Regions from separate parts of the Macrococcus psychrotolerans genome, predicted to be linked through region 1. Evidence: riboswitches for the same ligand, from Rfam matches in the RefSeq annotation. Region 1 holds a riboswitch; each other region holds the start of a gene.
The links. Region 1 has a riboswitch for thiamine pyrophosphate ahead of tenA (thiaminase II). Riboswitches for the same ligand answer to the same signal wherever they lie in the genome.
Positions count from the first base shown of each region.

Region 2: it holds a riboswitch for thiamine pyrophosphate, as region 1 does, so the genes downstream of both, thiC (phosphomethylpyrimidine synthase ThiC) here and tenA (thiaminase II) in region 1, are expected to answer to the same signal.
Region 3: it holds a riboswitch for thiamine pyrophosphate, as region 1 does, so the genes downstream of both, tenA (thiaminase II) here and tenA (thiaminase II) in region 1, are expected to answer to the same signal.
Region 4: it holds a riboswitch for thiamine pyrophosphate, as region 1 does, so the genes downstream of both, QA539_RS04885 (ABC transporter substrate-binding protein) here and tenA (thiaminase II) in region 1, are expected to answer to the same signal.

Region 1 covers NZ_CP124591.1:856,059-864,210, reverse strand. Annotated here, with positions in the region: gene QA539_RS04385 (alkaline phosphatase) at 1-333, opposite strand, end outside; gene lepB (signal peptidase I) at 487-1,071, opposite strand; gene QA539_RS04375 (PTS sugar transporter subunit IIC) at 1,168-2,178, opposite strand; gene tenA (thiaminase II) at 2,357-3,034, opposite strand; TPP riboswitch at 3,071-3,166, opposite strand; gene QA539_RS04365 (DUF1648 domain-containing protein) at 3,217-4,314, opposite strand; gene QA539_RS04360 (GntR family transcriptional regulator) at 4,316-4,687, opposite strand; gene QA539_RS04355 (glycogen/starch/alpha-glucan phosphorylase) at 4,820-7,225, opposite strand; gene QA539_RS04350 (glycogen synthase) at 7,236-8,152, opposite strand, start outside.
Region 2 covers NZ_CP124591.1:303,915-312,066, forward strand. Annotated here, with positions in the region: gene lpdA (dihydrolipoyl dehydrogenase) at 1-557, shown strand, start outside; gene QA539_RS01605 (thiamine pyrophosphate-dependent dehydrogenase E1 component subunit alpha) at 574-1,524, shown strand; gene QA539_RS01610 (alpha-ketoacid dehydrogenase subunit beta) at 1,531-2,562, shown strand; gene QA539_RS01615 (dihydrolipoamide acetyltransferase family protein) at 2,573-3,880, shown strand; gene QA539_RS01620 (hypothetical protein) at 3,988-4,404, shown strand; TPP riboswitch at 4,457-4,557, shown strand; gene thiC (phosphomethylpyrimidine synthase ThiC) at 4,622-6,337, shown strand; one part of gene QA539_RS01630 (IS3 family transposase) at 6,441-7,312, opposite strand; one part of gene QA539_RS01630 (IS3 family transposase) at 7,312-7,582, opposite strand; gene QA539_RS01635 (DUF402 domain-containing protein) at 7,687-8,152, opposite strand, start outside.
Region 3 covers NZ_CP124591.1:1,800,332-1,808,483, reverse strand. Annotated here, with positions in the region: gene murA (UDP-N-acetylglucosamine 1-carboxyvinyltransferase) at 1-397, shown strand, start outside; gene QA539_RS09455 (DNA-directed RNA polymerase subunit beta) at 411-641, shown strand; gene fabZ (3-hydroxyacyl-ACP dehydratase FabZ) at 641-1,078, shown strand; gene QA539_RS09445 (YwpF-like family protein) at 1,147-1,578, opposite strand; gene QA539_RS09440 (single-stranded DNA-binding protein) at 1,784-2,446, shown strand; gene QA539_RS09435 (LysM peptidoglycan-binding domain-containing protein) at 2,690-3,568, shown strand; gene QA539_RS09430 (LysM peptidoglycan-binding domain-containing protein) at 3,688-4,503, shown strand; TPP riboswitch at 4,587-4,682, shown strand; gene tenA (thiaminase II) at 4,744-5,412, shown strand; gene thiD (bifunctional hydroxymethylpyrimidine kinase/phosphomethylpyrimidine kinase) at 5,412-6,200, shown strand; gene thiM (hydroxyethylthiazole kinase) at 6,200-6,985, shown strand; gene thiE (thiamine phosphate synthase) at 6,989-7,624, shown strand; gene yidC (membrane protein insertase YidC) at 7,711-8,152, shown strand, end outside.
Region 4 covers NZ_CP124591.1:969,438-977,589, reverse strand. Annotated here, with positions in the region: gene QA539_RS04905 (DedA family protein) at 1-389, shown strand, start outside; gene QA539_RS04900 (ABC transporter ATP-binding protein) at 440-1,150, opposite strand; gene QA539_RS04895 (ABC transporter permease) at 1,147-1,881, opposite strand; gene QA539_RS04890 (thiamine-binding protein) at 1,881-2,168, opposite strand; gene QA539_RS04885 (ABC transporter substrate-binding protein) at 2,168-3,169, opposite strand; TPP riboswitch at 3,204-3,302, opposite strand; gene QA539_RS04880 (2-oxoacid:ferredoxin oxidoreductase subunit beta) at 3,371-4,234, opposite strand; gene QA539_RS04875 (2-oxoacid:acceptor oxidoreductase subunit alpha) at 4,235-5,968, opposite strand; gene QA539_RS04870 (TIGR00282 family metallophosphoesterase) at 6,073-6,867, opposite strand; gene QA539_RS04865 (hypothetical protein) at 6,963-7,145, shown strand; gene rny (ribonuclease Y) at 7,221-8,152, opposite strand, start outside.

The DNA.
Region 1 (8,152 bases):
TGCTGAATCTGTAATATTCTCATGATCATCATCAGCAATTGTGCGTTGTGCACCTAGTAAATAATGGTCGAAAGCAACTGGATCTAATTCATGTGTCTCTTCCTTATCTTCCATGTATCGATATGCTGAAGTATAAGAAGGACCCATGCCGTCACCTATCATAAAGATAACATTTTTTGGTTTCTGTTTATTGCCACATTGAACGACCTCTGATTTTACACCATTATTTTGTGGCAAAGGTTTTCCTCCCGCAAATGCAGTGGTCGGTGCAATTGCAGATAAAATTGTAGATACAGCTAATGTTCCAGCTGTAATATAACGAAATCTAGTCATTAATATTCCTCCAAATGTAAAAGAAATTTTTATTACTTGTTTAGATTAACAATCAATTATTAAGAGATTATAATACCTTTGTAAATAATTTATTAAGGATTAATAAATATATGTAAATAAAAATGGTTGAGACTAAAATCGTCTCAACCATTTTTATTTATTCACTTTATCAAAGTTGTCTTCGAAAAAATAACGCGTAAACGCATCAAATGGCCATATACGCAGAGCTACTTTACCCACGACATCGCTTTTATCAATAAGTCCTAATTCTCTTCTACTATCAAGGCTGACTTCCCGATTGTCTCCTAATACCAGGTATTTACCTTCAGGAATCTTCTTATTACCGTCCGCATTTACTAACATATCTACAGTAAAATCATCCGTCAGCTTTTCATTCGTCTTGTTCTTGCGATTTTCTTTCAAATAATCTTCCTGAATATACTGTCCATTTATATAGAGTTTATCATTCTTATATTCAACCGTATCGCCAGGCTTACCAATCAATCGCTTTATATAGTCATTTTTAGTATCTGTATGAAAGACAATAATATCTCCACGATCAATGCTACCTGTCTTTGTCGCAATCTTATTGATAATCACGCGCTCTTTATCCTTAAACGTCGGGAACATAGAGTCACCATTGACTGCATACGTTGCAAATAAAAATGTATGTACGATATAGAAAACGACAAGTGCAACAAGTATTGATATGATCCATTCTTTTATCTCTTTTAACATATGTTATCTCCTTATTTCAAAATTCTATGCTATTATACCATTAATAATATATAAAAAGATAATGTCATACTGCCATACTTTAGATGTATAAACCAATTATATAAATTCTGATTTCCTGCGCAGAGGATAAGATTTAAATATACGGCTTCCTACTAGCCCAACAATTAGACAGATTACCGCAATAACGCTACCCCATCCAATAATCTGAAGTGGTTCGTTAAAGCCGAACATCACTAAAAATCCAGCTAGAGGACTCGCTGTTCCAGGTGCATCATTAATCATTCCAGAATGTGCAATAACCATACCCGCAAGTGCACCACCGATAAAGTTACAAGAATAGATCGGTACAGGATTTAAGGATATAATATCTGCCTGTGATAACGGTTCGATGCCAACAGCTAAGATAGAGGCACGATCTCCTAACTTTAATTTATAGAACATCGTTGAATTAATAAACGCTGAACTGAATGATACCATTGCAGCAATCGCCATCGGTAACCCTGTCAGACCAAGTAGTGCTGTTAGAGCCATCGAACTCAGTGGTGCAGTTCCTACAACCGTAATAATACCACCAAGCACAAATCCCATAACCAGCGGACTCGCATCTGTAGATTGCTGTATCACTTCACCAATTTTAATTAGCGTATTATTTACTAATGGTGTAACAAGCATTGCAAGCATACGTGCAAGCGGCGCGATAATAATAATTCCTACAATTAGATCAACACCTTCAGGCACATATTTTTCAGCATATTTCATAACATAACCAACGACATACCCTGCAACGAACCCGGGTAATAAATCAAGGCCCCCACAACTTGCTGCTATAATGAGTGCATAAACGGGAGATACACCAATAGATAAAGCAACTAAACCAGCTGCTGCTACACCACCGAGACTTCCGGCTGTATCTCCTAATTCTTCTAGAAACTTTATTCCGAATATATTTCCACCAACGTATTTCTGAAACGCCTCGACAAGAAATGTTGCAATCGCGGCATTCGCTAATGCCCCCATCGCCTTCATACCAGATGGTGCTTTATACGTAAATAACGTAAACAGCACAAGGACAAGGAGTAAGAAACCTGTTCCAATCAAAATATCCACATCAACAATCCCTTCCTGTTTTTATAATATATATATGTGTTCTTATTATAGTAACAAAAAATAATCGATTGTTGTCGTATACATTTCACACTTTTCGAAATTTTCTTTTTAAATAAATAATAAAGAAGAAGCTAAGCATCCGCTTAGCTTCTGACTTTAACTATTCTAACATTACAACTTACTTCACTGGAATGTCCCAATGTGCTTTAAATTCACACATCTCCCAGAACATATACTCGTAGTAGCTTGTTTTAACAATAATCTCCTCTAAATCTGCAAGTACACGCTCCGGCATACCTTCAGCAAGCTCATCCATCAGTGCAATTGCATCATTCATAAGTTCCGTAAATGCTTCCCCTGAATATGTTTCAATCCAGTCACGATATGGATTATTATCATCTAATGCGCCGTCCTGCTCCGCTAAATGATTCCCGATATAGTTATAACTCCATGCGCACGCAAGCAGACACGCCGTAACATGTTCGGCACCACCACGCTGTGCATGGTTCAGCATATAGCTCGTATACGCTGTATTCACTGATGCCGCTTCAGTTGCTTCTGATTCACTTTCAGAAATGCCAAACTGTTTCGCATAGCTGCGATGTAAATCCATCTCCATAAACAACGTACCATGCAGCAGTTTAGAGAATATGCCCATCACACGCAGGTCAGGTGCCTTCGCACTCCCGATCGCCATTAATTTAGCATAATCAATTAAATAAACATAATCTTGTTTTAACCAGAACTGAAACTTTTCCTTCTCAAGCGAACCATCACCTAGCCCCTTAACGAAAGGATGTTCCAGATAAGAAGCCCAGATCGGTTCGACACGCTTTAATATGCGCTCAGTAAACATGTTATTCCTCCTCAATAAAAAATGCCTATACGCAGGTATAGGCATTAAGCACTTCCCTACGCTGGTATAAACCAAACAGGTTCAAAGGGTCGGATTACTCCTCTCAGCACGAATGCACCCCTAGTGACATTTTTTATTTTTATTTGTAGTATAGTATAATCGTATCATATTAAATATTTATCTCAAGTCATTATAATCATAATCACTATCGGTATTATAGGAAACACAATAATCATAAATGCGATAAACCATGCAGCTGGTCTTGCCATATTGAGTGTCATCCCAAATTCAGATAATTTTGGTACCCACACGTTATCATCTTCTTTATTATAATAAAACAGTCCCCATATGTAATTTTTTTCATTATGATACGGTGCTTTATCATTTAAAGCGGCTGAGGCACGATACTTCTTATCATTGCTAATCTGCTGAATAATACCAAATATCACCACGACAATTGATATAAATATAATACTTTCCATTATATAAGGTGGCATATATTCTTTCCCGAACAGAACAGGTCTTACGAGAATGAAGATAAATAAAATTGTCATAATAAATGATATGACGTGCAGTAACATCTCGTTATTGCGCTTCGTATCTGTCGCATACTTTTTCGAAGCTTCTTTGTTTGCCGGACTCACATTTGACTGGTAAAGTGATAACCCTTTGCTTGAACCCCATAACACAAATATCATAAAGAGTGCTATGCCTGAAGGGAAGAATACAGTTATTATATTTTTATCACTCCAATCATCCGGTACACCATTAAGCCCCCAGTGCGTCGCAATTGTGTCAGGTATTGTATGATAGTTCATTGCAACATATATTACCGCTGCCATGAGCATTACGAATTGTATCATATAGAAGTATGAAGTCGTCGAATTTTCTTCATCCATTAAACTTGTATCTACAGCTTTATACATTTTAATGTCTGCCATCCAGTCTTCTTTTTCTTTTAAAGATCTCATCTGATTAAATGCACTTCTATATATCCAGATCATTGCGATAATCAATAGGAATATAAGTATCGTAAACAGGATAAACTGCAATTCAGATTGTAATATCGTCCTCAACAATAAATGAATAACTGCAAATAATATACTGATAATGAATACATTTCGTTTATACGTTTGCGCAATATTTCTCACCTTACTATCATTACGCTTACTGTCCGGAACATACACACTAAAGAGAATATTTCTTCTGATATATCGTGCATTCAGTAAAAAGAGTAGACCTGTACAAAGTAAGATAATAGTTGTAATAACGGCTTCCATATTATTCACGCTCCTCTAATTTTTTTAATAAGTCTGATATATCGACCTGCTTGCATTTCGCTTCATCGATTATCGGCTTTAATCGTTCCAGCAAATCTTCCTGTTCGGCTTTCGTAGCAGCCTTCAATGCATCCGGATGAATGATCGCACCTGACTTAGGCTGAACGAGTATCAACCCCTTATCTTCCAGGTAATGGTATGCTTTATTCACAGTATGCATGTTAATTTGTAATCCACGAGCTAAACTTCTGCTTGAAGGTAACGCATCATATGGCACTGCATTTTCTGATGCTATATTCGCAATTATCGCATTCGCAAGCTGCAAATATACAGGAGTCGTGCTCCCTTCATTTAATTCAATATATATTGTCAACACCCCTTTTTGTTATACATATTATAGAACAATTTAAAATACAAAATAAAAAGTTTCTGTTATATATTTAGTATAACAGATGATGGCGAAATTTCCATAAAAAAACTGAGACTTTATCGTCTCAGCCCTTAATTAATTCAACTTCCAAATATCAGTCGCATATTGCTGTATCGTTCGGTCACTAGAGAATTGACCCGACTTCATTATATTCGTCAAGCTCATCTGATTCCACTTCCTCTTATCCTGATATGTTGCCATCGCAGTCAAATGAATATCAACATATGAGTTAAAGTCTTTAAGCAGGAAGTACGGATCATTGTTTGTCAGTACATGGTAGTACAGGTCATTAAATGCATAGTTTCTGCCGAACTGTTCATTGATAAGCGCGTCCATCGCATTTTTCACACGTGAATCCGTCTTATAGATGTCCTCTGCTCGGTAGCCACCATTTAACTGATAATTAATGACTTCTTCAGAACTTAAACCAAAGATAAAGATATTCTCTTTACCTACAAGCTCAGCAATTTCAACATTCGCACCGTCCATCGTACCAAGTGTAATCGCACCATTCATCATCATCTTCATATTACCTGTCCCTGATGCTTCCATCGATGCAGTTGAAATCTGTTCTGATATTTCTGCTGCCGGCATAATATCTTCAGCTAATGTCACATTGTAGTTTTCTAGAAATACAACTTTAATTCTATTATCAACATCTGTATCATTATTAACTACATTTGCAACAGCATGAATCAGTTTGATCACTTCTTTAGCAATATGGTATCCCGGTGCTGCTTTGGCACCAAAGATAAATGTTATCGGTTGTATTTTTATAGACGGCTTACGCTTAATTTCATTATAGAGGTAGATAATACGCAGTAAATTCAATAATTGTCGCTTATACTCATGTAATCTTTTCACTTGCACATCAAATACAGAATGTTCATCTACTTCAATGCCTGTCTTATTGTAGATGACCTCTTTAAGTGCTTTTTTATTGTGCAGCTTCACTTCAGCTAATCGATCCAGGAAAGCATCGTCATTATAATAATGCATCAACTGCGTTAATTCCTGAGGATGTTTCACCCAGTTATTTCCGATAGTATCACTGATTAAGTTTGACAGCTCAGGGTTAGAGGTCATCAACCACCTTCTATGCGTTATACCGTTCGTCTTATTATTAAATTTCTCTGGCGTCAGCTTATAGAAATCATTAAATGTATAATCTTTAATAATTTCAGAGTGGAGCGCAGCTACACCGTTCACACTGAAAGAACCGACGATAGCAAGCTTGCTCATATGAACCACATTATTACTGATGACTGCAAGATCACCAATCTTATCACGCATTTCTGGATGTGCTTCATATACACTCTTACAGAAACGTTCATTGATTTCATTGATAATCATAAAGATACGCGGGTTAACATTCTGAACTTGATATACTGGCCATTTCTCTAGCGCTTCCTGCATGATTGTATGATTCGTATAGGCAAATGTGTGCGTAGTAATGTGCCACGCGTCATCCCATCCGAGCCCTTCTTCATCCATCAGAATACGCATCAGTTCTGGAATACCGAATGTAGGATGCGTATCATTGATCTGAATACAATGATACTTATGGAAGTCTGTTACAGGCAGCTGATAGCGTTCTTTGAATTGATTGATCAGCGTCTGAATCGTAGATGAAACTAAGAAATACTGTTGCTTGAGACGTAAGAATCTACCTTCTTCAGTTGAATCATCAGGGTATAAGAAACCTGAAATACGTTCTACACTTTGCATATGCTCAAGTCGATTCTTGTTATCTCCATGATCTATCGTGTCGTGTGGTAGTTCAGCACTCCAAAGACGCAGCTGATTGACATTATCATTATCATATCCTACAACACCTACATCATATGGCACTGCAAGTACTGTCTCCTGGTTACTATAAGTAAATTTAAGATTGCCATCTTCAAGTACTTCTGAAGTGACTTGACCTCCAAAATTTACAGGCACTGCTTCCTCTATTCTTCTTGTTTCCCAAGGGTATACTTCCTGTAACCAGTTATCTGGCAATTCAATTTGTGTACCGTTAACAATACGCTGTTCGAATAACCCATAGCGATAACGTATACCAAAACCGTTTCCCATATATCCTAAAGAGGCGATAGAATCTAAGAAACACGCAGCAAGTCTACCAAGACCACCATTTCCTAATCCAGCATCATTTTCTTCACTATAAATTTTCTTAGGGTCACGACCGAGCTCAGTCAGTACTTCATTACATACATCTAATAGTCCGGCATTCAATAGGTTACTTTCAATTAATCTTCCAATCAGAAATTCCATCGATAGATAGTTAATCTGGCGTCTTTTAGCTTCAATGTTATGATGTCTAGTATCCACTCCTGCCTGATTAATTTCATCTTTTAATATAGAGCATATTGCGTAGAATATATCGTTATCTGTAGACTCTTCCAAGGTTGCAGTACGTTTATTCATCAACTTAGTTTCTAATACTTTACGAAATTCTGATTTTGTATATGTTTTCATTGAAGTCTCCTTAATAGATGTCTAAGTATTGTCGTGCTGAAGCATCCCAGCTATGATTCACTTTTGTGATGTTCTTAATCAGAGCTTTGTATTTATTTTCATCATGATAGATTAATAATGATGCATAAAGCCTATCTAATAATTCATGTGCATTATAGTTGGCAAAGGATAATCCAGTACCTTCCATCGACACTTCATTGAATGGAATGACGGTATCCTTCAGTCCCCCTGTTTCACGAACTATTGGAATTGAGCGATATTGCAGCGCGATCAGTTGACTCAGACCACAAGGTTCAAAAAGTGATGGCATGATAAAGAAATCGCTTGCTGCATAGATTTGTCTTGAAACCTGCTCATCGAACCCTCTATAGAAGCGTACTTTATCTGGATACTTCTCCTGAAGATAATTAAAGTAGTTTTCAAACTCTACTTCGCCATTTCCCATGATAAAGAGCTGTACCTCATTCTGGATAAATTCTTCCATAATACGCATCACAAGATGCAGACCCTTTTGTTCTACCATCCTCGTGATTATTGCGTACATCGGTATATGAGCAGAATTCGGAAGATCGAACGTTTCCTGAAGTATCGTCTTGTTCTCTCGTTTCTTAAGTATCGAACTTTTGAAATTGACGGCGATGTTCTTATCAGTAAGCGCGTTATAATCTTTAACATTTATCCCATTGACAATACCTGTTAAATCACGTGCACGCATATTCAATAAGTCTTCAAGCCCTTCGCCGTAGTATGGTGACTTAATTTCTTCAGCATAGCTCGGAGATACCGTTGTAATCTTATCAGCATGGAAGATACCTGCTTTCATAAGATTCAGCATGCCTCTCCACTCGAAACCCGCGAAATGAACGCGCTCGAGGTTAAAAAGGTTGTCAAACGCATCGTACATCAGCATTCCTTGATATTTGATAT
Region 2 (8,152 bases), 550 kb from region 1:
TAAACGTAGCTTTAAGTGAAAATCAAAAGTTTGTTGAAGTTAATGAAAACATGCAAACAAGTATAAAACATATATATGCAATTGGAGATATCGTACCAGGATTGCAGTTAGCACATGTAGCTAGCCATGAAGGTACCATTGCAGCAGCCCATATCTGTAAAGAACCATTTAAATCTGGTGATAGTAACGCAGTACCGCGATGTGTCTATACGACACCAGAAATAGCTTCATTTGGTATGGATTTAGAAACAGCACTTAACCAAGGCTTTGATGCACATGTTTATCAATATGATCTCTCAGGAAATGGTAAAGCAATGGCTTATGGCGATACGCAGGGCTTTGTAAAGATTATCAGTGAGCAAAAGTATGGAGAAATTCTAGGAGCTGTCATCTGTGGTCCGCATGCGACCGAATTAATCAGTACCATACTCGCAGTGAAAGAATCAGAAGGTACGGTATTTGAAATGAAAGATCAAATATTTGCACATCCAACAGTTTCAGAATCTATTGGAGAAGCGAGTCTAGATTATTTTGATTTAGCAATTCATAAACCTTAAGTAGGAGGAGTTAATTATGGAAAAAGAAAAAGCATTATGGGTTTATCGTAAAATGAATGAAATCCGTGAATTTGAGGATGAAGTGCATAGAATATTCTTAACAGGGGAAATCCCTGGATTTGTTCACTTGTATGCCGGTGAAGAAGCAGTAGCAGTAGGCGCTTGTGCAGAATTAACGGATGATGACTACATCACGAGTACACACAGAGGACATGGTCATGCGATTGCAAAAGACTGTGATATTCTCGGAATGATGGCGGAAATATTTGGACGCAAAGATGGCCTGAACAAAGGGAAAGGGGGGTCTATGCATATTGCTGAAGTTGAAAAAGGAATACTTGGTGCAAATGGTATTGTAGGTGCAGGATTCCCATTAGCAAATGGTGCAGCATTATCGATAAAAACGTTAAAGCAAGATGCTGTTGCAGTATGTTTCTTTGGAGATGGTGCATCTAACGAAGGTACTTTCCATGAAGGGCTTAACTTCGCATCGATTTTAAACTTACCTGTTATCTTTATCTGTGAAAATAATGGATTTGGCGAAGCAACCCCTCATAGTTATGCTTCTGCTTCAGAAACAATTGCGGAAAGAGCGTCAGCATATAATATGCCGGGTCATCTAGTGGATGGTAAAGATGTAACTGCTGTCAATGAAAAAATGATAGAAGCGGTGAAAAGAGCAAAAGCAGGTGAAGGCCCAACATTGATTGAATGTAAAACATATAGAAATTATGGACATTTTGAAGGAGATAACCAAAGTTATAAATCGGATAAAGATGAATTACGTGAAGTAGATCCGATTACGATTTTTAAAGATAAGGCACTTGAAGCGCAGTGGTTTACTGAAGAGGAAGCCAAAAAAATTGAAGACGAAGCAAAAGCGTTAATAAAAGAAGCGGTTGAATTTGCAGAAAATAGTCCATTACCAGATGAAGCATCTTTACTTGAAGATGTTTATGCAGATTAAGGAGGAATAATAATGAGTAGAGAAATTACTTATATGGCTGCAGTAACTGAAGCTATTGATCAAGCGATGGAGAAAGATGATACAGTCATTCTGTTAGGTGAAGACGTTGCCGGTGGGAATACGATTGAACATCTTGAAGGCGATGAAGCTTGGGGAGGTGTATTCGGTTTAACGAAAGGTATTGTCGGTAAGTATGGACGTGAGAGGGTTATTGATACACCAATTGCAGAACAGAACTATGTGGGTGCAGGAGTTGGTGCAGCAGCTACAGGGCTGAGACCGATTGTTGAACTGATGTTTAATGATTTTATCGGATATGCGTTAGATGCACTTCTGAACCAAGGGTCAAAGATGCGTTATATGTTTGGTGGCAAAGCTAAGATTCCGATGACTTTGAGAACCGTTCATGGTGCAGGCGCTTCTGCTGCTGCTCAGCACAGTCAATCATTATACGGAATGTTTGGTGCGATACCTGGAATAAAAGTTGTGGTGCCATCAAATCCTTATGATGCGAAAGGCTTACTTTTAGCTGCAGTAGAAGATGATAACCTCGTCGTATTTTCTGAAGATAAAACTTTATATGGCATGAAAGGTGATGTGCCTGAAGAATATTATACAGTGGAAATTGGTAAAGCGAAGATTATTAGAGAAGGAGAAGACTTGTCGATTGTTGCAATCGGTAAGATGGTCCAAATTGCTCTAGAAGTTGCAGATGAACTGGAAGCTGCAGATATTTCAGTCGAAGTTATTGATTTAGTTACTGTTTCTCCATGGGATCAAGAAACAGTACTTAACTCCGTGAAGAAAACGAACCGCCTTATCGTGATTGATGAAGCAAATCCTCAGAGTAGTACAGGGCACAGTATTTCAGCTGTCGTCGGCGATAAAGCTTTTGATTATTTAGACGGACCTGTCAAAGTAATTACTGCACCTGCGACACCAGTGCCATTTGCATCAAATTTAGAGAAACTATATATTCCAAGTAAAGAACGTGTTCTAGAAGAAGCAGATGAAATAATTCAAGACTTAAGAAAGTGAGGTGTGATTCATGAGTTCAAGAATAAATATGCCGAAATTAGGAATGACAATGACAGAAGGTACTATAGATGAGTGGTACAAATCAGTCGGAGATGAAGTGAAAAAAGGAGAAGCGGTCTGTATGATTGCTTCTGAAAAACTAACTTTAGATGTTGAAGCACCTGAAGATGGGATTTTAACAGAAATTACAGTGGAAGCTGGAGGCAGAGCTAAAGTTGGAGAACAGATGGGATTGGTTGGAGACTCATTAGAGGATAACCAGTCTCCTGAACGTTCAAATCAATCGACTGATGATGAAGCGATAAGTGAATCAGGTGAAGAAACGAATGAAAGAGCCGCAATAAAGGATGCGGCCGAGAAATCTCCTAGCTTTAATAGAAGTCATGAGGATGAATTGAATAAGAAAGCACGCGATGAGGACACTCCTACATCACAAAGTAACTCTGAAAGCAACCGAATCTTTATTACCCCACTTGCCCGTAGAATAGCTGAAAGCAATGACATCTCAATTGAAGAGGTTACAGGGACTGGCGGTAATGGCAGAATCACAAAGAGAGATATAGAAAAAGCAATTGATCACGTAAAAGTAAGTTCGACGACTGAGTCTACTGAAGCTACTCAAGTAACGGCAGAAGGCAAGCCATTATCGAATATGAGACGTGCGATTGCTGACAACATGATGCATAGTTTACAGTCAACCGCACAATTAACGTTGCACCAAAAAGTAGAAGCAGATGCGTTGCTGAAATTTAATAAGAAGTTAAAAAAAGAGGTTAGCAACAATGAATTAGATATTAAAGTAACAGTTACCGCACTGATTACAAAAGCCGTTGCATTAGTACTTAAAGATGATGCAAGAATGAATGCAACTTACAGTGATGAGAAGTTATACCATCATAAAGATGTGAATATTGGAATTGCAACAAGTCTGGAAGATGGACTGATGGTTCCAGTGATCCATAACGCTGAAAGTAAATCTATAGGTGAAATTTCAAGTGCCATCGAAACTTTATCTGCTGCGGCGAGAAATGGAGAGTTGTCTCAAGGTGCAATGAAGGATGGAACATTTACCATCACAAATATCGGTGCAGGCGGTATAGAATACTTTACACCGGTACTTAACGCACCGGAAGTTGGGATACTAGGGGTTGGTTCATTACAAAGTGAAGTAGCATTAAAAGACGGCAAACCGTATGAGAAAAAGATGTTACCTCTGAGTCTCACTATTGATCATCAAGTTATAGATGGTGCAGATGGAGCGGAATTCTTGAGTCGTATTAAAACATTTATCGAGCATCCATATTTGCTGATATTGTAGATAGAGAGGGCATAGCCCTCTCTATATTATTTTGAACATGCACAAAAGATGTATAATTCAGCGACTTAACGTATAATAAAGGTAATTGACTTAATGGAGGAATTACGATGAACAAATGGATTAAACGTGGAATCGTTGTCGGTGCAGTTGGTTTTGGTGCCGTTCAATCAGTGAAATATTTAAAGCAGAATGAACAAGTGAAACAACGTTTGAATGATCTTAAGAATATCAAAGAATATAATGATCTGCGTATTGCACTGATGGAGGTTATTGAGGCATTTAATAACCCTAAGCAATTAGAATCGAAATTTGCAGAAGATGTGCATACTGAAAGCAATGAACAGACAAGCAACGCGCAAGCTACACATACAGAAGAGCCTTTCATTGCAGATGCAGTGAAACGTGTATTGGATACAAAAGCCGTTGAAGATCTTCTTGGTGATAAAGCTGATATCGATATGATGAAATCATTGATCGATGAAACGAAAGAAGTAGAGAAGCTCGTGCGTAGCTGGTTTAATTAATATTTGCAACATGAACAAATCAGTGATATTGTTTATGTGTACAACTTAATAAGACGATTGCTAGGGGAGCTCTTATGAGCTGAGAAAGGAATATCCTTGACTCTTTGAACCTGTTTGGTTAATACCAGCGTAGGGAAGCGAGCGTGTATACTTATGATATTTTTTTGTCGTGAAACTTCACCTCCTAGTAATGAATCTAACTAGGAGGTTTTTTTGTATGGTAAATTTGAAGAAGTCATTTCCAGCAAGTAAGAGAATCTTTAGAGCGGGTAAGGGCGAGGATACGGATATTAAAGTACCTTTCCGTGAAATTACATTAACGGATACTGTGACAGATCAAGGCACTACTTCCAATGCACCAGTTGTTGTCTACGATACGGGTGGTGTATATCACGATGATGCATATAATATTGATGTTGAGCGCGGTATCCCTAAATTACGTGAACGATGGATTGATAGCCGTGACGATGTAGAACAATATACAGGACGCAGAGTACTTGCGGTTGATAATGGTTTTAAAGATATCACGCATAATAAGTTTGTAGAGACGCCATTTAAGTATGATCCAAAACGTGCGCGTGATGACAAAAACGTGACACAGATGCATTATGCAAAGCAAGGAATCATTACGAAAGAGATGAAATTTGTCGCGATTCGTGAGAACGTCGATCCTGAATTTGTACGTAGTGAGATTGCAAGAGGGCGAGCAATTATTCCGAACAATATTAATCATCCAGAATCTGAACCGATGATTATTGGTAAGAACTTTAAAGTGAAGGTTAATGCGAATATCGGAAACTCTGCAGTATCATCATCTATCGAAGATGAGATTGAAAAGATGGTGTGGGCGACACATTGGGGAGCCGATACGATTATGGATTTATCTACAGGTAAGAATATTCATGCGACACGTGAATATTTACTGAGAAATTCACCGGTACCTGTTGGAACAGTACCTATTTATCAAGCATTAGAAAAAGTGGATGGCATTGCTGAAGATTTAACGTGGGAAGTGTATCGAGATACGTTGATTGAACAAGCTGAACAGGGCGTAGACTACTTTACAATTCATGCGGGTGTATTGTTAAGGTATGTGCCGATGACAGTAAATCGTCTGACTGGTATCGTGTCACGTGGAGGTTCGATTATGGCACAGTGGTGTTTAGCTCATCATGAAGAAAGCTTCTTATACACACACTTTGAAGAAATTTGTGAAATCTTAAAGACTTATGACATTGCAGTATCACTTGGTGATGGTTTAAGACCAGGTTCAATTTATGATGCGAACGATGAAAGTCAGTTGGCGGAACTGAAGACGCTTGGTGAACTAACGAAGATTGCCTGGGCACATGACGTTCAAGTGATGATAGAAGGACCAGGACATGTGCCGCTTCATAAGATCAAAGAGAATCAGGAACTTGCAGATTTCTATTGTAATGAAGCACCATTCTATACGTTAGGACCATTGACGACAGATATTGCACCTGCATATGACCATATTACATCAGCGATTGGCGCTGCAAACATCGGTTCATACGGAACAGCGATGCTATGCTATGTTACACCGAAAGAACATCTCGGACTACCGAATAAAGATGATGTAAGAACAGGTGTTGTAACATATAAGATTGCTGCACATGCAGCGGATCTTGCGAAAGGCTTACCAGGTGCTGATGAACGAGATAATGCTATCAGTAAGGCACGCTTTGAATTCCGCTGGATCGATCAGTTTAATTTGTCGCTAGATCCAGAACGTGCGAAGGAATATCATGATGAAACACTACCTGCTGAAGCGGCGAAAGTCGCACACTTCTGTAGTATGTGCGGACCTAAATTCTGTTCGATGCGTATTTCCCATGATTTACGTAAAGATAAAGGAATGCAGGAAATGGCTGATAAATTCAAAGCACAAGGTAGTGAAATTTACTCTTAGAATTTGCTGTGAATCGGAGCGCAGTTTATTCATATATAAAAGCACCACCCTTATACCAGGGCACTGCACCCTTACTAAGGGAGCTCAATAAAAACACTATTTTCTAGGCTGCTAATTTCCTATATTCTATAGGGGATAAGTAGCCTAGTTTTTGTTGAATTCTAACTTTATTATAGTTTTCAATGTAATTTTCGACAATATCTATTACAATGGTATTAGAGCTTCTAAGCTCACTGTTTAAGTAGAATGTTTCACACTTTAGAGAGGCATGAAAACATTCTATTGGGGCATTATCAGCTGGCGTTCCCTTACGGGACATGCTTCTGGTAATGCCTTTTTCTGTACATAGGGCATAGTATTCATAAGAAGTATAAACACTTCCTTGATCACTATGTAATATAGTACCTGGTTCCAATTGAAGTTGTTTTAATGTCTCATTTACTAATTCTTGATTTTGTTTATTACCGATTTTATATGCCACAATTTCACCATTGTAAGCATCCATGATAGATGAAAGATACAACATTGTATTCCCGAAGGGTAAATAAGTGATATCTGTTAAAAGTACTTCTAAAGGTTTCTCTGCTTTGAAGTTTCTATTTAATAGATTATGTGTTTTATAATATGCATTCCCTGGTCTTTTCGATTTTTTCATTCGTACTTTACAATTTAAATTATGTTTTTGCATAATCCTTTGTACTTTTTTGTGATTAATTGGTTTATTATTTTTTCTATTTAACAAGGCAGTTATTTTTCTATAACCATATGTAAAACGATGTTTCTTACATAGTTCTATAATTTCTCGTTCATCCTCAGATATACTGAAATCTTTGTTTTTCCATCTGTAATAATTTGATTTTGGAATATCTAAAGTTTCTAAAATGACTTTCACTGTATATTTAGATTTCAATTCATTTACTAATTCAACAACTACCTCTGGGACCACTTCCTTTCCAATTCCTTGTACTTTTTTAAAATTTCATTTTCTACTTCTTTGCGCTTTAATTCAATTTTTAGCGTCTCAACAGTACTCAATTCTTCATTTCCTTTTCCGTAGGAATATTGTTTACCTACTTGTTGATTGAATCTATGTGTTTCCCCATTTCTATACCATTTCCACCACACTTTAACTTGAGATTCATTTTTAATATTTAAAGCATCCATTATTTCTCTTGTACTATATCCTTTAAGTTTCATTTCTACTACTTTATATTTTATTTCAACTGAATATGCCACTCTTTTCATAGAAAAAACACCTCCGTATAAATTCATTTTAATATGAATTCAACGAAAGTGTTTTTATTTTACTCCCATATCATGGGGTTAGCGCACCAGACCGGGGTGGTGCTTTATTTTATATAGTCATTGAAATTTTGTACATTGAAAGGAAATTTATCTGCTTCAATATTATTTTTCAGTTCTTGTAAAGAAACGAGTGCGAAATTTGCGAGTTGAAATGGATAGTTGAACTTTGCACTATTTTCCAGGAACATATCGTTATTTCTAAGGATCCATTCGTCACTATCTGTCTTCACATAGTCTAGATCTAAGTCTAGATAAGCAATGTTCCCATCTGTATCGCGCTCACAAGGAGAAGAAATGTTACAAAATATCTTGACCGGCTGATAAGTCTTATCTAAAGCGATAGAAACAGAATATCCGTGGATTTTTGAAAGAAAATGGAGCGTTTCATATTGCAATGGAATATCAATATTTCTAATAAAGTGTCGGAGTATTGTCGTTTCATCACAGATGACAAGAAAGTATTCATCTGTTTCTTTTATCAGGGTACCTTCTACCTCGATGTGAGGTCGA
Region 3 (8,152 bases), 940 kb from region 1:
TATCAAGACAATGCCGCACCCTGGCTTTCCCACGGATATGCAGGCTCAGATGATGGCGCTCATGTTATCACTAGAAGGTAATAGTAGTGTTAACGAGACTGTGTTTGAAAATCGCTTTATGCATGCGACAGAGTTCCAGAAAATGAATGCTCAAATTAAAGTGGATAAGCGAATTGCTTATATTAGCAATAGTAAATTACAAGGAGCCGATGTTGCTGCTACGGATTTACGAAGTGGCGCCGCACTTGTTCTTGCAGGTCTTATTGCAAAAGGCTATACTAAAGTAACTGCACTGCATCACCTGGACCGAGGCTATGTTGATTTCCATAAGAAGCTTCGCAATCTTGGCGCAGAAATTGAACGCACAGGTGATACAAAACAATTAATCAAAGCCTAGGAGCGTATGCATTATGAAGTTTAAACAGCCTATTTATAAACAAAAGGTCAGTAAAATCGGAGAAACAGAAGTTCTTCGCCGTACTGTTCCAATTTATATTACACTATCCATTATATTTGCATTAATGATTGTACTATTTATAGTTGGAATGATGATTGGATATGGCATTCTCCACTCACCGATTGATATATTTAAACCTTCTACATGGCAACATCTTAAAGAACTTACTGGGAGTGACAGCTAATGGAAACTTTATTGTCTTTTGATGAAATTAAGAAGATTATTCCACATCGTTATCCATTTTTATTAATCGATCGTATTACCGAACTGGAAGAGGGTAAACGTTGTACGGGAATTAAACAAGTAAGCGGTAATGAACCTTTCTTTCAAGGACATTTTCCTGAATACGCAGTAATGCCCGGTGTTCTTATAGTAGAAGCACTGGCACAAGTCGGTGCAGTTGCAATGTTGAAACTAGAAGAGAATCAAGGAAAACTTGCAATGTTTACAGGGATTGATAAGTGTCGTTTTAAATCTCAAGTCACGCCTGGAGATACGTTAACGTTATCCGTTGAGATGACACGTGTTAAAGGTCCTATTGGTAAAGGTACCGCTACGGCGAAAGTCGGAGATAAGCTCGCTTGTAGCTGTGAAATAAGCTTTGCGATTATCGACAAGTAGGTTAGTTAGAACAGTAAAATAAAAACACCCGAGCGATGGTATTTCTGTATCGTTCGGGTGTTTATTTATTATTCATTTTCATCTTTTAATTTTGGTTTTGACTGCATCTTTCTATTAAATGCTTTAATTAGAGCCTGGCCAGATAAACCTTCGTTTACCAATTGCTCTAATAGCTTTTCTGCATATGTCTGTCTCAACGTGTAAATATGGCATTCGAAGATTACAGAAATCTTATCATTCAACTTCTGAATGTCCTTAATTGTAGATTCAAACATTGCAGGGTCATTGGAGGCACGGGTAATAACTATACGTGTATCAAGAATAGTTTCGTTGTGCATATAGGTTTCCATCGTCTCCAGATGAATTTCATCGATCAATATTTCAAGTAGCCAACCTGTCCCGCTATTTTCTTTGTTTATTATTACCCCATCATACAACGTGTATTCCTTAATCGCTTCATCTTCAACGAGCTGAAATCTAATTGCTTTGAACGTTTTCATGTATATCCCTCCATTATCTATTATAATTCTTTGAATAAATTTTTCAAATTACAATATTTAAAAAATTAAGTTAATTTTAAGATGTTTTTTAATATATTTGCTCAGTTTTTAAAAAATTATATAGATTTCTATACAATTTTTAAATTACTGCAGTTTTTCAAAGTTTAATTTTTGCTCTATAGTTTATGGGAAAGGAGGTGAAGATGTGATAAACAAAGCGATTGTAGCTGGACGCTTAGTAAAGGATCCATCGTTACGACAAGTAGCAAATAATACGACTATCGCTACTTTTTCTTTAGCAGTTGATCGAGGAGTTTCTAAAAATGGTGAGCGTTCGACGGATTTTTTGATGTGCAAAGCATTTAACAAGACCGCTGTAAATATAGGAAGATATTGTAGTAAAGGAAGTTTTGTTTGTATAACAGGTCAATTCCATAGCAATCGTTACGAGAAAGAAGGAAAGACGCATTATTCTACTGAAATTTTAGTTGAAAATATTAAGTTTCTACCAAATATCGGAGCAAATAAAGCTGAGAAGAATGAATCAAGGTCGGATGCTGTATGGAACAGCTTACCGGATGAAATTAAAGATAAAGTAGCTCAGAATCTTATTGTGAAAGGTACAGAGCAGCTTATTCAGTCTACTGCAGAAGAACGATGGAATAGTAAACTTTTTGGTATAGAACGTGGAGAAGAAAAGACACCGAGTGAGTATGCTGCTCAGGCAGATGAGATTATTAAAGTTGCAACAAACAATGAAGATCAAAAAGATGTGTCAGCTGAAAGTGAAGAAGAGCTTCAAGAAGACGGCAATCAAACAGAAAATACATCTGTATCAGATGTGACAGACTCCAGTACACCATTTTAACACCATTTCATTACTCACATTTAACCCTCATTCAAATACACCCCATACCCCCCAGTAGCGCTGTGCTGAACGCTACTGGGGGGTTCGATGTTAAATTGATATGCTTTTGTAATATATTTGTAATTATAAATCATCTTCCTGTAACCAAAGAAATATCAATACGTGTTAAATTTATATCATTCAATAAAAGACAAATATAATTATTAATATAAATTAAGAAAATTATCGGAGGCAACACTCACAATGAAAAAAATTACTGCACTTACAGGAATGGCAATTTTAGCTACAGGAATTTCAGCACAGGCAGATGCAAAAGAACATACAGTAACTTATGGGGAGTCACTTTGGTCAATCGCAGATAAATATGACACTACAGTTGAAAGAATTAAAAAAATTAACAAAATAGAATCAGATATCATCTTACCGAATCAAAAATTAGAAGTATTAGTTAAAGGTAAATATGAAGTCCAAAAAGGAGACACTTTAGAGAAGATCGCTAAAAAGTTTGATACTAAAGTTGCAGATTTAAAGAGATGGAACAATATTGAAACAAATAAAAATCTTAAAGTAGGTAAACTGATTGTTGTTGATAAAGAGGAAAAAAGACAAATCGTTACGCAAACAGCTGCTCAGCAAGCACCAGTAACTGTACAACAACCAGTGGCGTATCAAGCACCGGTAGTCAAAGCCCCAGAGCAAACAGCTAAACCGGCAGCACAACAACCAGTAGAGCAACCAGTCCAACAAGTAGCACAAGAGCAAGTAGCGCAACCAGTGGCACAAAAGCCAGTGCAACAAGCACCGGTCCAACAAGTAGCACAAAAGCCAGTAGAGCAAGCACCGGTCCAACAAGCAGCACAAAAGCCAGTCCAGCAAGCAGCTCCTGCTGGAAACTCATCAATGGATGCACATTTACGCGTTATCGCACAACGTGAATCAGGTGGCAACCCTAATGCTGTTAATGCATCTGGATATTACGGATTATTCCAATTTTCACCATCAACATGGGCATCTGTAGGTGGAACAGGAAATCCTGCAAATGCTTCAGTTGAAGAACAATGGAAACGTGCAAGAATATTATATCAAACTGCTGGAGCTTCTCAGTGGTCAACGGCGTATTAATTAGTCAGAAATTTAACATAACACTTAATCTTTTATATTGTTGCAACCTATGAAATATGAAATTTTAATGTAGTTAACGTATTAAAAATTGTAGATAATCTTTAGGAGGACTTTTCCAGATGAAAAAACTTTTAGCGGTAACGACAGTATTTGCAGTAGGTGGAACATTTGCAGCGACTCAAGCGGATGCAGCACAATATAGAGTAAAAAGTGGGGATTCTTTATGGAAAATCTCTCAAATCTATGGGACGTCAGTTCAAGCATTAAAGCATGAGAATGGATTGAGATCTAACTTAATTCATGTGAATCAAGTATTAAATATTAATGAGAATACAACAAAACGAAATACTTATAAATCAACATATAAATCTGCATACACAGCACCTGTAACTACAGGTTCATATTACCGCATCGTTCCTGGAGATACTTTGGGCAAGGTTGCATCACGTTACGGTGTATCTGTTGCGCAGCTTAAAGCATGGAATGGTTTGCATTCAGATTTAATTATTGCTGGACGTACATTGAAGGTTAATGGACCGGCTGTAGCAGCTGCACCCGTTACAAGAACAGCATATCAAGCACCAGTTAAACGTGCTGTTGCTAAGTCAGCATACCAAGCACCAGTAAGACAGACTGTTTATAAGGCATCGACGACAAAGCGTGTGACTACGACAAGGACACAAGCACCGGCTGTTCGTGTGAACAACGGATTAAACTGGGCAGCATTAGCAAGATGTGAATCTGGTGGCAATCCATCAATTAATACAGGAAATGGCTACTATGGAATGTATCAGTTCAATTTACAGACATGGCGTGGTGTCGGTGGAAGTGGTTATCCACACCAAGCTTCTGCAGCAGAGCAAACGAAACGTGCTCAAATTTTATACAATATGCGCGGTGCGCAGCCATGGCCAGTATGTGGGGCACGTTTATAGTAACGATATTAGAACTCTAAGGTGTATTCACTTTAAAGTTCTTTTTTTGCATTAATCCATTAACTTCGTTACACTAATATTAATATACACACTAGGGGTGCCTTGCGCTGAGACGGCTTTTGCCGAACCCTTTACCTGATCCGGATAATGCCGGCGTAGGAAAGTCGTGCTAAGTACCCGTTATGTGTATTTAACCTATTTCCTATCAGGAGATAGGTTTTTATTTTTAGGAGGGATAACGTGTTTACGAGACAGTTGAAAAAAGAAGTAGAACCGATTATTGAATCGATTTATAATGATCCTTTTATTCAAGGTATTATTCATGGGGATCTAAAGAAAGAAGCAGTAAAACATTACTTAAAGGCAGATAGTTTATATTTAAACGAGTTTGCAAAGATATATAGCCTACTTATTCCGAAACTTAATGATAGAGAAGGAATTCAGTTCTTACTCGGCCAAATCGATTTTGTTATGAATGGTGAAGTGGATGCGCACTATACATTAGCAGACTATGCAGGTGTTGATTATAAGACAGTGATTGAAGAAGGAGAATGGTATCCATCAAGTGATCATTATATTAAGCATATGTATTACAATGCCTACCGCTATAGTGATGCGAGCTTTACGATATGTGCGATGGCACCTTGTCCATATGTCTATCAGCAGCTGGCACTAAAGATTGCTGAACGTAATGACCTGGAAGGTAATCCGCTAAAACCTTGGGTCGACTTTTATTGTACAAATATGGATGAGCTTATCGGTCATTTAGATCGCTGGGTAGATGAGTTCAGTGAAACAGCTTCTGATGAAGAACTAAATATATTAAGAAAGAACTTTGTTGAAAGCTGTATTCATGAGAAGCGCTTCTTTAATATGTCCTATAACATTGAAACATGGGAGGGCTATTGATGAAAACAGCATTATCGATTGCCGGAACCGATCCTACAGGAGGTGCTGGGACGACAGTAGACTTGAAAGTCTTTCAGTCACGCGGCGTATACGGGATGAGTGTAGTAACAAGTCTTGTTGCACAGAATACATTAGGCGTGCAGGATGTCTTTAACCAGCCTGTGGACATTATACAGAAACAACTTGAAAGTGTATATTCAGACATTGTTCCGGATGCAGTAAAGACAGGGATGTTAGCAACAAGTGCAGTGATGGACGTGGTGAGGCCGTATATAGAACGTTATAACATCCCGTATGTCATCGATCCTGTGATGGTGGCTAAAAGTGGAGATTTGTTGCTTGATGAAAATGGTCAAAATGCTGTGCGTACAAAATTACTGGATATTGCGACAGTGGTGACACCAAATATACCTGAACTAGAGAAAATTGTTGAAATGAAGGTGGAATCAGAAGAAGATATCTCACGTGCAGGAAAAATATTTATCGATGAAATTGGTTCTCGAAGCGTACTTATCAAAGGTGGACACTTAAAGGGAGATGCGACAGACTATCTCTTCACAAAGACGGGATTAATTACTTTGCCTGGAGAACGTTATAATACGAAGCACACACATGGCACGGGCTGTACTTATTCAGCTGTCATCACAGCAGAACTTGCCAAAGGGAAGAGTATAGAAGATGCTGTGCGATTAGCGAAGCGCTATATGGATATGGCCATTAAGTACACTCCTGGAATTGGTCATGGCCAGGGCCCAGTAAATCACTTTAAGTTTCAGGAGGTTGAATAATGACAAAACTCACTCAACTTCGTAAAGACAACCCGTTGATCATCTGTATTACGAATGATGTCGTCAAAAACTTTACAGCGAACGGTCTGCTCGCACTTGGTGCAAGCCCTGCGATGGCGACAGAACGTCAAGAAATGGATGAGTTTTTAGCGTATGCTGGTGCGTTACTGATCAATATAGGGTCAATTGAAGAAGGGGATAAGGAAAACATGTTACAAGCGGCTGCATTTGCAAATAAACATCATGTACCTATCGTACTTGATCCTGTCGCTTGTGGTGCATCTAAGTTTCGTAAAGACTTCTGCTTAAAATTGCTGAACGAGCATCATATTAGTGTCATTCGTGGGAATGCGTCAGAGCTTGCAGCATTAACAGAAGATGCCGCAATGAAAGGGACAGATGCAGATCAATCGCTATCGACTGAAAGCGTTGCGCGAAGAGCATATGATAAGTTCAATACTGCGATTATCGTAACCGGTGCGGTTGATGCAATCTGTCAGGATGGACAAATCGCTTTAGTGGAAAATGGGACACCGCTCCTGACGAAAGTCACAGGAGGAGGATGTTTATTAGGAGCAGTTGTTGCAAGTTTCATATATAATGAAACTAAACCTTCATTAGCATTATTAACAGAAGCAATTGCGACTTATACGATTGCGGCAGAACGTGCTGAGCACAGTGCTAATGGGACCTTGCCAGGACATTTTGCTGTGAATTTAATAGATCAGCTCTATTTAATTCAACAAGATGATATAGCAAAGGAATCACGTGTGAAAGAAGTGTAGCTTATGTTTAAAAGAGAGATGCTTCATGTATATTTCATTGCAGGGACTTCTGACGTTCCTGACGGTGACTTAGAACGTGTGCTAAAGGAAGCGCTTGAAGCAGGAATTACAATGTTTCAGTTTAGAGAGAAAGGTCCGAAAGCAAAGATGGGGCAAGAGAAACAACTACTTGCTGAACGTTTATTTAAGCTATGTAAAGACTATAAAGTTCCATTTATCGTCAATGACGATGTTGCACTTGCTAAAGCAATTGATGCAGACGGTATTCATCTTGGACAGGGTGATGAAAAGATAGAAAATATCATCGATGACTTCCACGGAAAAATCATAGGATTGTCTGTCGGTAATTTTGAAGAGTATGATCAGTCAGATTTAACACATGTGGACTATATAGGTGTCGGTCCTGTATATGAAACAAGTAGTAAGAGTGATGCGAAAAAGCCCGGTGGTATTGAACTGATACGTAAGATGCGTCTCCATGATGAAGACATTCCAATTGTAGCAATTGGTGGAATAACAAGTAGCAACTGTGAAATGATTATCGCTTCAGGAGCAGATGGTATCTCTACCATTTCATCTATTACAAGAAGCAGTGATATTAAGCAAGTTGTTACAGATTACTTACAGTATTATAAGTAAAAAGTAAAATATCATGGTTTTTGTTTATGTATACCTAGATTTATGATAAAATAACCTCTATGTGAATAATATTATGAGGTGAAAAAATGAAAAAGAAGTCGATATGGCTCCTAGTATTTACTGCAGCGATAATTTTATCTGGCTGTGACTATTCAAAAGAATCAAACCGTAATGGATTTTTCTATGATACATTTGTGCATCCTTTAGACCAGTTAATTCACTGGTTAGGGGCGCATATGGGACATAACTACGGACTTGCGATTATTGCGATTACATTAATCGTACGTTTAGCGCTCTTCCCATTTATGATGAAAACATATAAGAACCAAAGCGTTATGCGTGAGAAAATGGCTTTAATCAAGCCGCAGATGACAGAGATTCAAGAACGAGTAAAGCGTGCGCGCACGCAAGAAGAGAAGATGGAAGCAAACCAGGAAATGATGGCATTATACAAAGAAAATGGTATTAACCCATTAAACATGGGATGTTTACCATTATTAATTCAATTGCCAATCGTCACTGGATTAT
Region 4 (8,152 bases), 110 kb from region 1:
GTGTCTATAATCATCCTAAACTCGGTAAATTCATTAAGAAGGAACACCTTGATAAAGCAGAGGATTTCTTTAATACTCATGGCGGTAAAACAATTGCAATTGCCCGCTTTATGCCCTTTATCAGAACTTTTATACCGTTTGTAGCTGGTGCCAGTAAGATGAAGTATGGTTACTTTATTACGTATAATATTATCGGTGCAATTCTGTGGGTTGGTATATGCCTACTTGCAGGTTACTTCTTCGGGAATATAAAGATCGTTAAAGACAACTTTGAAATCGTATTAATATTAATTATATTAGTATCAGTGCTTCCTGCCGTCTTTAGCTTCTTACAATCCTATTCCGTCAGAAGAAAGATGAAAAGAAATGAAGACAGAAAAAAATATTAATGCATCACCATTAATATTAATAACCGAATGTGAGTCAATCTCACATTCGGTTATTTTAATAATTGAATAATTTGTGCTTTTAATTCTGCGATTTGCGAAACAGATAAATCCTGGTTCACATCTATCGATCTGACTATCGTAGCAGGTTTCTGATTTAAAACGAGTATACGGTTACTCATCTTAATTGCTTCATCAATACTATGTGTAATCATCAGCACCGTTTTATCACTCTCCAATAATAAAGACCTCAACCAGATCTGCATATCATTACGTGTTATTTCATCCAATGCTGAAAATGGTTCATCCAGTAACAGTAATTGATGTTCTGTATTTAATGCACGTAGGAATGAAACACGCTGCTTCATTCCCCCAGAAAGCTCATTGGGGTATCTATCTTTAATGGAAGTGAAGCCTGCTCTTTCTAACAATTGTTCTGATTTATTCACGCTATCATTCGCACTGATCTCTGTTGCGAGGTTAATGTTTTGTATCACTGTACGCCATGGCATCAGTGAGTGTGTCTGAGGCATAAAGGACACATGTCCTGTTTTCCCATTGATACGTTCCCCTTGCAATAAGCACTCGCCACTTGAAGGGATGAGTAATCCGCCGATAATATTTAATATCGTACTCTTACCGCTGCCACTCGGGCCGATCAATGCAACAATCTCACCTTTATTCAGTTCTAGGTTAATATTATTAATTACAATATCTTTATCGTAACGATGCATAATATCGTTAAGTTGAATAATAGGAATCATCGTTGCCACCTCAATACAATACGCTGAATAATATATATAACAAGATAAATGACCATAGCAAAGATAATGATCCAGACAATTGCTACAAACACCTGATCTACTTGAAATGCACGCTGAGCTATAAGCATAAATTTACCTAAACCTTTATCACTGCCAAGCCATTCAGAAATGATTGCACCCATTACTGAGTATGTGCCAGCAATCTTTAATCCATTAAAGAAATAAGGCATACTATTTGGCCATTCAAGCTTTTTGAAACGTTCAAGACGCGTTGCCCCCATCATCTTCATATATTTCTCTAATTCTTTATCTGTCTCATTAAATCCTTCAAGTAAGCTCACAGTTATCGGAAAGAAACACACAAGTGTTATCACGATAAGTTTCGGCAATATTCCAAATCCGAACCAAATGACTAGTAGTGGTGCAATGACGATAACGGGTACATTCTGACTCATTATGAGCAATGGATAGACATACTCATGCAGCCCAGGGATTAAACGTAATAGTACGGCTACAGTAATACCGCATAATACCGAGCAAATAATGCCTAATATAACGAGTAATATAGTCGGATATAAATGCACATGATATGTGTTAAAGTCATTAAAGAAGCTGATAAATATTACGCTTGGCGCAGGTAACGTATATGCATCAACTTGTAGTAACCGAACGAGCAGTTCCCAAAAATAAAGTAGTACTATAAAAAATAGAAAAAACTTAACATATTTCATCATCTATACTTCTGTACAAGCACATCCATCGATACTTCTTCGGCATGATAAAACTTTACTTGTGAAATAATAGATGGACACCCCATTTCACGCATCTCTTTATTCATTAATTCGATTAACTTAAGCAACTCATTCATGTTCCCCTCAATTGATGTTTCAAGCGGATTCACGATGTACTTTAAGTTTGATGCTTCAATCACTTCAATTGCGCGATCAACATATGGAATTACATCTTCACCATTTGGCGTCTTCGGAATAATTTGTATGCTCATTATTGTATCTGCCATTATTTACCCTCCACATATTCATTTGTAAATGCATCTTTAGCAATGAAGTCTTTAGTAATCACTTTGTTATCTTTCATAAACTGTCCAAAATTCTTCCAGATACGTTCTTCCTGATAGCCCCAGTATTTCGCATCATCCTGATATTTAGGTGACAAATATTTTTGTGATGCATATACGAGCTTTTCTTGTTTTTTAAGTTCTGGAACAGACTTCATCAAAATATCTGCACTCTCTTTGTCATGTTTAATTGAATACTCATAACCTTCTTTAAGTGCGGTCATAAATTTCTTAGCTGTCTCACCATTTGATTTTAAATACTTTTCATTTGCAATAACGACAGGTGTGTAATAATCCAGATTTTTATCGTAATCAATTAAATACTGCATATTTACATCGATATTACGTGTTTCTGCTTCGATTCCAGTCCATCCATAATAAACCCATGCGAAATCGATATTCTTCTTAGATGCAGTAAAGAAATCAGTATTTCCCATATTGATAATTTTAGTGTCTTTCACTGATGCTCCGTCTTTTTTCATAACTGCATCAATCATTGGCTGTTCAATCGGTGCACCCCATCCACCGTATGTTTTCCCTGCATAATCTTTCGGTGATTTAATATTCTTATCTTTCAAGCTCATAAATCCACTCGTATTATGCTGGATAATTGCTCCAATCGATTTCACTGGAATGCCTTCAGAACGTGATTGCGTCACTGTTTCCTGTGCACTAATTCCGAACTGAACATCTTTTTTGTTTGCTGCGATAAGCTGATCGGCATTCACTTCACCAGGTGTCTTAATTTCAACATCTAAACCCTGTTTGTCAAAGTAACCTTTCTCTTGTGCTACATATAGTCCTGTATGATTTGTATTCGGCGTCCAGTCCAGCATAATCGTCACTTTTTCTTTCTTATCTTCCTTACCTTTATCGGCTGACTGATCTCCACAGCCTGCTAGTAAAATGACACAACTCGCACTTAACAATAACTTTTTATTCATATTAGCCTCCAAAAAAACACAACCTGATTGCAGGTTGTGTCAGTTGACACTTCCCTACGCTGGTATAATCCAGATCAGGTATATAAGGGTTTAGGACGAATCCAATCTCAGAATAACTCCCCTAGTGTTTAAAAATTTATATTATTTTGTACTGTTTTAGTATAACAGCTTTATTATAAATAAGGTACAGATACTTAGTTTTTATTTGAACTGAGCCATTAAAGCATCAAATTCCTCTTGTTTAATATTTAGATCTGCTTTTGTTAAGTTCTCACTGTAGCCATCAATTTGTGATTCGTACGTCGGTGCATCGGTATCCTGATACACGATACCTGTAACAAGCCCATCTTGTTCGTGTACTGTATTGATCGCCAGCTGTTTATTGGTATGATCATAATCTTCAATATCAGCAAGTTTCGTCAAATTTTCTTTAAACCAGTCATACGTATTTACTTTGTTGTATGTGACACACGGAGAAAATACATTGACGAATGAGAATCCTTTATGATTAACTGCCGCTTCAATAATTGATGTTAAATCTTTTATATCACTAGAAAAGCTTTGTGCGACAAAAGTTGCGCCACTTGCAAGTGCAAGTTCAAGCGGAGAAACATGCTTCTCAATCGAGCCTTTTGGCGTTGTCTTAGTGACAAATCCATGTGCTGAACTTGGTGATGTCTGTCCTTTAGTCAGTCCATAAATTTGATTATCCATTACAATATACGTGATATCAATATTTCTACGTAGCGCATGAATCGTATGCCCCATACCAATCGCAAAACCATCACCATCTCCACCGGAAGCGATAACTGTAAGCTCCTGGTTTGCCATCTTCACACCTTGTGCCATCGGTAATGCTCGACCATGGATCGAATGCACACCATATGAATTTACGTATCCAGACAGACGTCCAGAACAGCCGATACCTGTTATTAACGCGAGCTGTTCTGGTTCTAAGCCGATGTTCGCACATGCTTTTTGTATCGCCGCTTGTACTGAGAAGTCCCCACAGCCAGGACACCAGTTCGGTTTCACATTATTTCTGAAATCTTTAAATGTTGCCATCTATATTAACTCCTTTAATATTGCGTTGATTTTCTCTTCAATTTCGTGAGGTAAGTAAGGTGTACCATCATACTTACTCATCTGAATCATCTTACCTTGATGATTCGTATTCATCTTGATAATCTGTCCAAGTTGTCCGTTAAAGTTATGTTCAACAACAATCACTTTCTTCACTTTATCTATCGCTTGCTGAACCTCTTCTGTCGGAAACGGATGAAGTTGTTTCATATGCAGATGGTTTACCTTTCCTTCTACACGATGGATTGCTTCATCAATCGCTCCATACGTTGAAATATAACCAATCACTAACACATCTGCATCTTCATGATACGTATTGTATACAACAGGTTCAGTAATCTTCAGCTGTTCTAATTTACGCATACGTTTTTCCATCTGCTTTGCACGGTTTACGGGAGATTCGCTCGGCTTTCCTTCTTCGTTATGTTCAACACCTGTAACATGATGGATACCGTTTTTCACACCAGGAATCGTACGTGGTGAAATGCCATTATCTGTTACCGCATAGCGTTTGAAGTATGCTTTATCCTCCGTTGGTTCAACTTCAGTAACAAGTGAACCACGATCAATATTAATCTTATTATAATCAAGTACAGGAACAGTCTGTTTCCCTAAAGAAAGCTGTAAATCACTTAAAATAATAACCGGACATTGATATACTTCCGCTAGATTAAATGCCTCGTTCGTTAAGTAGAAGGCATCTTCAGCAGTTGTTGGTGCAAGGACAATCTTTGGAATCTCGCCATGCGTTCCGTAGATCATCTGCATTAAGTCTGACTGCTCCTGTTTCGTTGGCAATCCTGTAGATGGACCTCCGCGCATCGTATTTACGATGACTAACGGCTGTTCAGTCATACCACTCAGTCCAATCGCTTCCATCATTAACGATAGTCCTGGACCACTTGATGCAGTAAATGCACGTACGCCCGCATAGTTTACGCCTATTGCCATAACTGCTGCAGCTATCTCATCTTCTGTCTGAATTACAGTCCCACCAAAGCGTGGTAATTTATCAATCATATATTCCATAATTTCACTCGCTGGTGTAATTGGGTATGCAGCCATAAAACGTGCTCCACCTGCTAATGCGCCAAGTGAAATTGCTTCATTACCAATCATAAATAAATGTCCTTCTTCGGTTGAAGGTTCTAATTTATAATCCACAGTAAGTTCTGAATGACTTTCAATTTCTGCATAACCTTTGTGTAGCGCTTCTTTATTTAATGTACAGATCTTTTCACCTTTTTTAGCAAACAGGTCATCCACTAAAACTTCGAAGTGCTTTAGGTCAGCGCCTATAAGATTCGCTGTAGCACCGACCGCCACCATATTCTTCATCAATGCCGTACCAAGTTCTTTTGCAATTTCAGTGAATCCCATACTAATAAATGCGCCATTGTAATCCTCTGGTGCAACAGGATCAAACTTACTATCTGCTAGCATTATACCTTCAGCCGTCAGTTCATGATAGTTTAAATCAATCGTCTCCTGATCAAATGCCACAAGTATATCCAGATCATCACTGATAGCATAGACAGGTGTTGTTGATACACGAATCTTATTGTTCGTATGTCCACCTTTAATACGTGATGAGAAATGACGATAACCATATAAATAATAGCCCAGACGATTCAGCGCAGTTGAGAATATCTCTCCAGTACTTTCAATTCCTTCACCTTGCTGACCGCCGACTTTCCAAGAAATTTGTGTCTTCAAAACAATTCCTCCCTAAATTAACTATCTCTAATATAACAGAAAAACCTATGTCTATATAACAGACATAGGTAAATTATATAAAAATCAGTCGAATGGCCGATACGTTATCGACTGAGCGGTTGATCCTCATTGATAAGTATTCTTTCAATTTTCTTTGCTTGACCATTGGATTTAAGTTCTACAAATACACCGCTTAACACACCACGTCCCGTATCTGGAACAACATGTTTAACTGGCATTCCTGTTAAGAAGCGGTGAATGACCTCATCCTTATTAATACCAAGTATCCCATCATAGTAACCTGTCATACCGACATCTGTAATAAAAGCCGTACCCCTAGGTAAAATACGGTTGTCACTCGTCTGAATATGTGTATGTGTCCCAACAACGACGCTCGCTCGGCCATCTGCATAATATGCAAATGCACCTTTTTCACTTGTTGTTTCAGCATGAAAGTCTACAAAGATATAATCCGTCTCCTGTTTAGCGATTTCATATAGCGCATCGAACTTCTTAAACGGACAGTCACTCTGCATCATAAATGCTCGCCCTTGTAGATTGATCACAGCAATCTTCTTATCATTAAATTTAATGATTTCCATTCCTTTACCTGGCGCTTCATCAGGAAAGTTTGCTGGACGAATAATCTTATGATCGCTATTTAGCAACTCATAACTATCACGCACGCCATATGTATGGTTACCCATCGTGACACAATCAACTCCGAGCGTCATCATTTCTTTAAATATCTTTTCTGTAATCCCTCTTCCATGCGCAGCATTCTCACCATTGACTATCGTAATATTCGGTCCATACTTCTTTTTAAGCTGTGGTAAGTACTCATCTAACATATTACGCCCAACCGCACCTACAACATCACCGATAAATAATATTCTCATAATTCACTACCTCTACTCTATTTGTCTTTATTATATAGAAAATCATAAATGAATTAAATGATTTTTATTGATACAATCAAAAATGAGGTGATAAAATGCATTTTATCGGAACAGCAGTCACATTGTTCATCGTATTTTTTATTACATATATGATATGTGATCGCATAACGAATTATTTTAGAACAGTAAAACAGCCCCCTAAGTATAAATCAGCACTAGTTGGGGGCATCATTTTCTCGATTGGATTATCTATCATGCAATACTGGTCCACAATGTAAAAAAGATGACTAGAAATATAACATTTCTAGTCATCTTTTTTGATTCTACTCATGTCTGACCGCTCGTGTCACGACCTATTTTGCATATTCAACTGCGCGCATTTCTCGCACAACAGTTACTTTTATATGTCCAGGATATTGAAGCTCTTCTTCAATCTGGTTTTTAATATCTCTTGCGATACGATGTGCTTTTAAATCATCGACTTCTTCAGGCGTCACAATGATTCTAATTTCTCTACCTGCCTGAATCGCAAATGATTTCTCTACACCATCATAGCTTTCAGAAATTTCTTCCAGACGTTCTAAGCGGCGTACATAATTCTCAAGTGTTTCACGTCTGGCACCTGGGCGTGCTGCACTTAATGCATCTGCTGCTGCCACAAGAATAGAAATAATATTGTCTGGTTCCACATCTCCATGATGTGAATGAATTGCGTTAATTACGGTTGGATGTTCACGATATTTCTTCGCAAGATCTACTCCGATTTCAACGTGCGATCCCTCAACTTCATGATCAATCGCTTTTCCAATATCATGTAAAAGTCCCGCACGCTTAGCGAGCGCAACGTCTTGTCCTAGTTCTGCAGCTAACATACCAGAAAGGTGTGCAACTTCTACGGAATGTTTCAGTACATTCTGTCCATAACTCGTACGATATTTCATTCGTCCAAGTATCTTCACGATATCAGGATGCAGATTATGTATACCAAGTTCAAACGTTGCAGCTTCTCCTGCTTCTCGTATGATTTCATCCACAGATTTTCTTGCCTTTTCAACCATTTCTTCAATACGACCTGGATGAATTCTTCCATCAGACACTAAAGATTCAAGCGCTGTTTTCGCAATTTCTCTTCTAATTGGATCAAATCCGGATAAGATGACCGCTTCTGGTGTGTCATCGATGATAAGATCTACACCTGTTAGCGTTTCCAATGTACGAATATTACGACCTTCTCGGCCAATTATTCTACCTTTCATCTCATCATTTGGAAGGTTAATTACAGAAA